2 regions of the Frateuria sp. GZRe12 genome follow, and region 1 is predicted to be linked to the other one. Evidence: predicted binding sites of a transcription regulator. Region 1 holds the regulator's gene; the other holds the start of a gene.

Region 1 (4,187 bases):
CTGGCCGATGAACTGCCGCCGCAGATGACGCCCGAACAGGCGCGCTACCTGCCGCTGGGCATGCTGAGCCGTGGCATCGCCGTCAGCGGCCGCGGCCGCTCGGACGAAGCCGGCGTCACCGCGCTGGTCGGCCCGACCGGCGTGGGCAAGACCACGACGCTGGCCAAGCTGGCCGCGCGCGCGGTGGTGCGCCACGGCGCCTCGCAGGTCGCGCTGGTGAGCACCGACCACTACCGCATCGGCGCCGCCGCGCAGCTGGAGCACTACGGTCGCCTGCTCGGCGTGCGGGTGTATCCGGCCTACGACGCGCAGAGCCTGCGCCAGGTACTGGAACTGCTGAAGGGCTGCCACACCGTGCTGGTCGACACCGCCGGCCTGGCCGGCAACGACCCGCGGCTGGCCGAACAACTGGAGGCACTGGGCGAGGCCGGCGAGCTGCGTGTCTGCCTGGTGCTGGCCGCCAATGCGCAGGCGCAGTCGCTCGAGGAAGCCGTGCGCGCCTACCTGCCGGCCAAGCCGCACGCGGCGATCCTGACCAAACTCGATGAGGCGCCCAGCCTCGGCGGCGCACTGTCGGTGCTGATCCGCCACCAGCTGGCGCTGGACTACACCACCGACGGCCAGCGCGTGCCCGAGGACATCGCTGCCGCCGATGCACGCCTCTTGGTGTGCCGCGCCGCGCAGGCGCTCAAGGGCAATGCGCCGGCCGCGGACGAGGCGGTGCTGGCCGAGCGTTTCGGGACGATGGTGGCCCAGGCATGAGCGGAATCCTTGCAATGAATCAGGCGTGGGGCTTGAAAGACATGTTCAACGCGATCACGGGCGAGCGCGACAGCGCGCCGCCCGCACCGCACCGGCCGCACCAGGCGGCCAACGCAGGCGCGCCGCGCCGCCGCTGCCGCGCGATCGCGGTGGCCGGCGGCAAGGGCGGGGTGGGCAAGACCACCGTGGCGGTCAACCTGGGCATGAGCCTGGCGATGGCCGGGCGCGAGGTCATGCTGCTGGACGCCGACATGGGCCTGGCCAACGTCGACGTGCTGCTCGGCCTGGCGCCCTCGCGCCACCTGGGCCACCTGCTGGACGGCACGGCCACGCTGGAAGAATTGGTACTGGACGCCCCGCACGGGCTGAAGGTTATCCCCGGCGGCTCCGGCGCGCGGCGCCTGGCGCAGCTGGGCAACGGCGAGCATGCCGCGGTGATCCGCGCGTTCGACGAGTTGCCGCGGCCGCCCGACTACCTGCTGGTCGACACCGCCGCGGGCCTGTCGGACAACGTGGCGATGTTCGCCGCGGCGGCCGACGACGTGGTGCTGGTGGTCTGCGACGAGCCGGCCTCGCTCACCGACGCCTACGCGTTGATCAAGGTCCTCTCCCGCGACTTCGGCGTGCGTCGCTTCCGCTTCGTCGCCAACCTGGTGCGCAACCTGGGCGAGGCCCGCGCGCTGCACCAGAAGCTGGCCAAGGTCAGCGACCGCTTCCTGGACGTGGTGCTGGACTTCATGGGTTTCGTGCCGCAGGACGAGCGGCTCAAGCAGGCCATCCGGCGCCAGAACGCGGTGGTGGACATGTGGCCGGCGGCGCGTTCGTCGCAGGCATTCAAGCAATTGGCAGGTGCGGTCGATAACTGGGAGGAACCCGCGCGCGCGGGCCTGGACCGCATCGCATTTTTCGGTGGCCAGGCCGTGACGGCGTCGGGGTGGTGACATGAGCGTGGCATCGGAATATCTCCAGCTGCAAAAACAGAGTGCAGATGAGTTGGTGCGCCAGCACGCGCCACTGGTGCGTCGTATTGCCTATCACCTGATGGGTCGTCTTCCCCCCAGCGTGGACGTGGGCGACCTGATCCAGTCCGGCATGATCGGCCTCCTCGAGGCCGCGCGGCACTACGCCACCGACCGCGCCGCCAGCTTCGAGACCTACGCCGGCATCCGCATCCGCGGGGCCATGCTGGACGAACTGCGCAAGACCGACTGGACCCCGCGCTCGGTGCATCGCAAGGTGCGCGAAGTCGCCGAGGTGGTGCGCCAGATCGAGATCGAGACCGGCGCCGACGCCGAAGATGCCGAAGTCATCAAGCGCCTCGGCGTGAGCGCGGAGGACTATCACCAGATCCTCGCAGACGCCGCCAGCGCGCGCCTGCTCAGCCTCACCGCGCCGGACGACGGCGACGGCGCGCCGGCTTTCGACGTGGTCGACCAGGGGGCCTTGGGGCCGGCCGAGAGCATCGAGCAGGAGGGCCTGCGCCAGGCTTTGATCGACGGCATCTCCGGCCTGCCCGAGCGCGAGCAGCTGGTCATGTCGCTGTACTACGAGCAGGAATTGAACCTCAAGGAAATCGGCGCCGTGCTCGGCGTGACCGAGTCGCGCGTGTGCCAGATCCATGGCCAGGCGATCGTGCGGCTGCGTGCGCGCATGGGCGACTGGCGCGACGGCGTGCAGGGGGAGCCGGAAACCGGCACCCGCAAGGGCAAGGGCCGCCGCGCTTCCTCCGACCGTTCCGTCTCCCGCTGACCCCTTCGACTTCCGACCCTTCGATCCCCATTCCCTACCAGAGGAACCAATGGACAAGAACATGAAAATCCTCGTGGTGGACGATTTCTCCACCATGCGGCGCATCGTCAGGAACCTGCTGGTGGAGCTGGGCTTCACCAACACGCTGATCCAGGAAGCCGACGACGGCAACAACGCGCTGACCATGCTCAAGAGCCAGCCGTTCGACATGGTCGTGACCGACTGGAACATGCCCAACATGACCGGCATCGACCTGCTGCGCGCGATCCGCGCCGAGCCCTCGCTCAAGGGCCTGCCGGTGCTGATGGTCACGGCGGAGAACAACCGCGACCAGATCATCGCCGCGGCCCAGGCGGGCGTGAACGGCTACATCGTCAAGCCGTTCAACGCGGTCACGCTGAAGGAGAAGCTCACCAAGATCTTCGAGCGCCTCGCCGCCGCGGGGGCCAGCGCATGAGCGCCGTGCTTTCCACCTTCGACGAAACCGCGCTGCCGCAGGAGCTGCAGAACCTGCTCAACAGCGAAGACGGCGCCGCGTTCGAGCACGCGCTCGATGCACTGGTGCGCCAGCGCGAGCAGCACCTGTTCCGCGCGCTGGGCCTGCTCGCGCGCGACCTGCATGGCGCGGTCAGCCGGCTCGGCAACGACCTGGCGCACGAAGGCGTGCCGGGCAGGGTCGCCGACGTGCGCAAACATCTGAACGACGTGCTGGAGATGAGCGCCCAGGCGGCCCATCGCAGCATCGATTTCGCCGAACGCATGAGCCCCGAGGCCGACGCGCTGGCGCAGAGCGCCGAACAGGTGCTCGCCTCGGCCGCCCCGTACGATCCGGTCGCGGACCTGGCGCGCCAGGCCGGCAACTTCGCCGGCGCCTGCCGCGAAGGCCTCAACGACATGGTGATGGCGCAGTCCTGGCAGGACCTCTCCGGCCAGCGCATCAAGAAGGTGGTCAATTTCATCGAGTCGGTGGAGTCGTCGCTGCTGGAGCTGGTCCGCCTGACCGGCGCGCTGTCCGGGCGCGAGCCGCCGCCGGTGGTGGAGAAGATCTCCGGCCAGGACGAGGCGGACCGGCTGCTCAGCGAATTCGGCTTCTGAGCGCGGCGGGATGAGCATGGATCCCTCGCTCGACGCCGAACTGCGCGACGATTTCCTGGTCGAGGCCGGGGAACTGGTCGAGCGCCTGTCGGAACAGCTGGTCGAGCTGGAGGCCAGCCCGCGCGACGCCGACCTGCTCAACGCGGTGTTCCGCGCGTTCCACACGGTCAAGGGTGGCGCGGGTTTCCTCGCCATCGAGCCGATGGTGCAGCTGTGCCATCACGCCGAGGACCTGCTCAACGTCGCCCGCAACGGCGCGCTGGTGCTCGATTCGGCCAGGATGGATGCGCTGCTGGAAGCGCTGGACCTGCTCAACGCGATGATGGATGCGCTGCGTGGCGGCGCCGCGATGGCCATGCCGCCGCCGGCGCTGCTCAAGCGGCTGACGCCGGGCGCCGTGGCGCCCGCACCTGCACCCGCCCCGGTGGCGGCGCCGGCCCCCGCGCCGGCCGACGGCAGCATCGACGACAGCGAATTCGAAGCGCTCCTGGACAGCCTGTACGGCACGGCGGCACCAGGCACGGTCGCGCCGGCGCCTCCGGCGCCTGCGACCATCAACGACGACGAGTTCGAGGCGCTGC
Region 2 (4,187 bases), on a different contig from region 1:
CAGCATCGCCAGGTACACCACGAACAGCGACGAGATCGGTGGCAGGTTGTCAATCAACCGCACGTCCGGCGACAAGCTTGCTTGCGCGGTGTAGAGCCACGCAGGCGCGATCAGTGCCAGGGCCGAGGCGCCCAGTGCGATCCGCGTGATGCCGAGCACCCATGTCGGTCGCCGCAACAGCGCCACGATCAGTCCGCCGAACAGCAAGCTCGCCAGCGGTGGAACGATCATGTCCATGGGGTGATGGACCCGGCCCAGCCAATGGATGGCCGTCGCACAGACGCCCGCGAGCAGCGCCAGCGAAAGCATGACCAGCATCGCGACGCGGACGTAGTGATCGTTTGGATCTTGCGCGGGCATCCGGGAGACCAGGGGATCGCTTCCGAGTCTAGTCGAGATTGCGTTTCCCCCATTTCTGGAGGCAGGCGCGAACGAGGGCCCAGTGTTATCGGCCCGGGCGCCGTTAAATGAAGTCCGTAAAGCGGGTCCGCGGCCAAGCGGCCGCGCCTACCGCCCGCGCGGCCATGGGCCACCCAGTCCATGTACGGGACCGCGGTCGGCCACGGCGCTCAGACCGCTCGCTGGATGAGGCGTAATTTTGTCGTACCTGCTCAAGCGGTGATGCGCGTGATCCGTTCGACGGCCTTGCCGAGCGCGCGATGGGCTTCCTCGAGGTCGTAGTCCGCCTGCAGCCCCAGCCAGAAGCGCTCGCTGGCGCCCAGTGCCGTCGCCAGGCGCACGGCGGTGTCCGCGCTTGCTGTTGCGACCAGTACCGGCGCCATGGGCATCTGAGGTGCTTGATCGACGGCGGGGCAGCAGGTCAAGTGCCCAAGGGGGCGCTGGTCCCCCTTCTTGCGCGTCGCTACAGTGCCGACATCCGGGCAGCGCCGCCTGAGAGAGAACGCCATGACGCTTCGCCCGTACGCCGACCGGCATCCGATTCCCGCCGCCCTCCTGTGCGCGGGCCTGCAAGTCGGCCTGACCTTGCTCATCCTGGCGCTCGGCAAGCAGTACGCGCCGCCCGAGGCCTACGGCAAGGTCAAGCTGCTCGCCTTTGCCTCCACGGTGATCCTGCCGCTGCTGCTCACCCACGCGCTGGGGTTGTGGCGGGAGGTCGGCTTCAATCGCATCAGGCCGACCGGGTTCTTCGCCGCCTGCCTGCTGCCGGTGCTCCTGTTCGCATCCATGGGCGTGCGCCTGCCCGCGGGAGGACTGGGCGGCGACCTGCTGATCCAGTTCTTCAACGCGTTCGGCGAGGAACTGCTGTTCCGCGGTGTCATTTTCCTGATCCTGCTTCGCCTTCCGCTGTGGCAGGCCATCACCCTCAACGGCCTGCTGTTCGGCTCGATGCACCTCATCCACGGCTACATGGACGGCAACTGGGGCCATGCGCTGGTGTGGGCCCTGATGAGCTCGTGCGCCGGCATGATGTTCGCCGCGGCGCGCGCCAGCACCGGCAGCCTGTGGCTGCTCATCGGGCTGCACATGATCCTCAACCTGGCCAGCATGTACTCCAACATCGAGGCAGCGGCGGGTGCGCTGGTGCTGCAGCGCGCGGAGTGGGCGATCAAGGCGGTGGAGCTGGGGCTGGCGCTCTATCTCGTGGCGGCGGCTTCCCGCCGCGGCGCGCTGGCGCAGGGCACGGCCTAGCCTTTTCCAGGCGCGGTCAACCATGGGCGGGGTCACCGAACCGCGGGCCATCCGCTCGTGCAGTGCGCAGGAACCGAGGGCCACGCATCAACCGACGACCCGCGACAGGCGCCCGCCCTTCCCGCCGCGCTCAAGCTAGCCGGCGTCCGGCCGATATCCGCCTTTGGCGTTCCGTACCGAAGGCCTGCCTCCCGCAAAGGGCAGCCCCTGCTCCCCAGAATGCCGACACTCGTCCGACCAGCGCAGAAAGCACCCAGAGACATGAAGTCGCCGCTGACAAAGATTCCCGCCACCCAGGCCACGCTGGGCATGTACGTACGGCGGATCGATGGACGCTGGCGGGACCATCCGTTCTGGCTCGGCGCCTTCCGCGTGGCCGATGCGCCGACGCTGGAACGGCTGCACGCGATGGGCCCGATAGGCATCTGGATCGATACCAGCAAGGGAGCGGACGAACCGGCGCCGGCATCGTCGGTATCCCGACCCGAGGATGAGCCGCCGCCTTGGTCGCCCGAGCCGCCCCGACCGGACGCGCCGCGCACGGCTTTCGGCGACGATGTCGTCCGCGCCGAAGCCCTCCGCGACCGCGCCAAGGCCGCCGCGCGGGCGCTCTTCGACGACGCGCGGATGGGCCGGGCGCTGCCCGTCGAAAACCTGGCCAGCGTGATCGATGAGATGGACCGCGCGATCGCGCACAACCCGGCCGCCCTGCTCAGCGTGCTTCGCCTGAAGAACAAGGACGACTACACCTACCTGCACTCGGTCGCCGTCGCCGCGCTGATGATGGCACTGGGCCGGCGCCTCGGCTTCGAGGGCGCGGCGCTGGCGGAGCTCGGGCTCGCCGGGCTGCTGCACGACATCGGCAAGGTCGGCGTCCCCGATGCGACGCTGAACAAGCCCGGCCGGCTGGGGCCGCTGGAGTGGGCCTCGGTACGCCAGCACCCGGAGATCGGCTGGGACATCCTGCGGCGCGAGTCGGCGGCGGGCCCGGTGGCGCTGGATGTGTGCCTGCACCACCACGAGAAGACCGACGGCAGCGGCTACCCGCACAGGCTGGGCGGCGACGCGATCAGCCAGGTCGCCCGCATGGGCGCGATCTGCGACGTGTACGACGCGATCACCTCCGACCGCCCGTACAAGCGCGGCTGGGAACCGGCCGACGCGATCCGCCGGATGGCCGAGTGGCAGGAAGGCCACTTCGACCGCGACATCTTCCACGCCTTCGTAAAGCTCGTCGGCATCTATCCCGCCGGCACCGTGGTGCGGCTGGCCTCCGACCGGCTCGCCGTGGTGCTTGGCCAGAGCGCGGGCAGCTCGCTCACCCCGACCGTGCGGCTGATCTGCACCGTGCCGGAGGGCGAGCCGCTCGAGCCCGAAGTGCTGACGCTGGAAGACGGCGGGGACCGGATCGTCGGTATCGAGGATGCGGCGCAGTGGGGCGTGCAGGCGGCGCAGTTGTTGCGCGAATAGTTTGCCTTGGGGGTGAAGGGCCCTCACTCCATCTGACCCGGGGTCGCCCCGACCCGGCTGGTGCATGGCACGCCAATGGGGTCCGGTTTACCCACGGCAAGCCAGCACGACCGACGTCCATGGCTGGCCGGGCCGGCTCCAAGCAGCGTGAACGACGTGACCCCTGGCGGCTTCCCTTGAGCGGAGATCGCCTCCATGCGTGGCGCTCGCGTCCGACCCGCGCGGCGGCCGGACACTTCGTACGCACGCGCCAGGGAGTAGGCTCCGGCCCCGATGCCAACAAGGGAGGCCCGAGCCATGGTGCTGCACAACCGCCGATCGATCCCCTGGCTGGCCAGCGTGGTGCTGGCCGCCGTGGCCACCACCGCCGTGGCTGCGGCACCCGCCACGCCCGCCGCAGCCTCGCTGCAGCAGGCAGCCGCCGGCAGCTGGCGCTCCGACGCCAACAAGGCACGGGACGTCTACCGGCATCCGGTGCAGACCCTGCAGTTCTTCGGTCTGAAGCCCGACATGACCGTGGTCGAACTGGCACCGGGCAGCGGCTGGTACACCGAGATTCTCGCGCCTTACCTGGCTGCGCACGGGCATCTCATCGAGGCCACCTCGCCGGGCGCCAGCGCGTTCACCGCCAAGCTCAAGGCCATGCCGACCGTGTACGGCAAGGTCGGCCCCATGGTGGACTTCGCGCCGCCCGGGCAAGTCCGGCTTGGCCCGGACGGCTCGGCCGACATGGTCCTGACCTTCCGCAACACCCATGACTGGCTCAACCAGGGACCGGACACGCTCGCCGCGGCCTTCAAGGCCGCGTTCGCCGTACTCAAGCCCGGAGGCGTGTTCGGCATCGTCGAGCACCGCGCCAGGCCCTTCGCCGATGCACGGCAAAGCGCCCGCGAGCTGCACCGGATCCCCGAGGACTACCTCATCGCGCTGGCCCTGAAGACCGGCTTCCGCCTGGACGGCGTCTCCGAGATCAACGCCAACCCCAAGGACCCGGAGGACATCAACGTCCACCGCCTGCTGCCCGACCTCGCCGGGGATGACAGCGAACACGCGAAGATGCGGGCGAT

The links. The regulator FliA, encoded in region 1, starts transcription of late flagellar genes. The targets are predictions, from matches to a motif close to TAAAGTTTNNCNNNCNNNGGCCGATAA.
Region 2: ACFWZ4_RS04025 (HD-GYP domain-containing protein) is a predicted target of FliA. The motif match lies at 1,781-1,807, and genes of this name have one in related genera.

The regions. Positions count from the first base shown of each region.
Region 1 is NZ_JBHZGI010000007.1:126,708-130,894, forward strand. It holds gene flhF (flagellar biosynthesis protein FlhF) at 1-762, shown strand, start outside; gene ACFWZ4_RS14925 (MinD/ParA family protein) at 759-1,703, shown strand; gene ACFWZ4_RS14930 (RNA polymerase sigma factor FliA) at 1,705-2,511, shown strand; gene ACFWZ4_RS14935 (chemotaxis response regulator CheY) at 2,561-2,968, shown strand; gene ACFWZ4_RS14940 (protein phosphatase CheZ) at 2,965-3,606, shown strand; gene ACFWZ4_RS14945 (chemotaxis protein CheA) at 3,623-4,187, shown strand, end outside.
Region 2 is NZ_JBHZGI010000001.1:892,991-897,177, forward strand. It holds gene ACFWZ4_RS04010 (diguanylate cyclase domain-containing protein) at 1-360, opposite strand, end outside; partial or broken gene ACFWZ4_RS04015 (helix-turn-helix transcriptional regulator) at 612-755, opposite strand; gene ACFWZ4_RS04020 (lysostaphin resistance A-like protein) at 907-1,650, shown strand; gene ACFWZ4_RS04025 (HD-GYP domain-containing protein) at 1,912-3,120, shown strand; gene ACFWZ4_RS04030 (class I SAM-dependent methyltransferase) at 3,418-4,187, shown strand, end outside.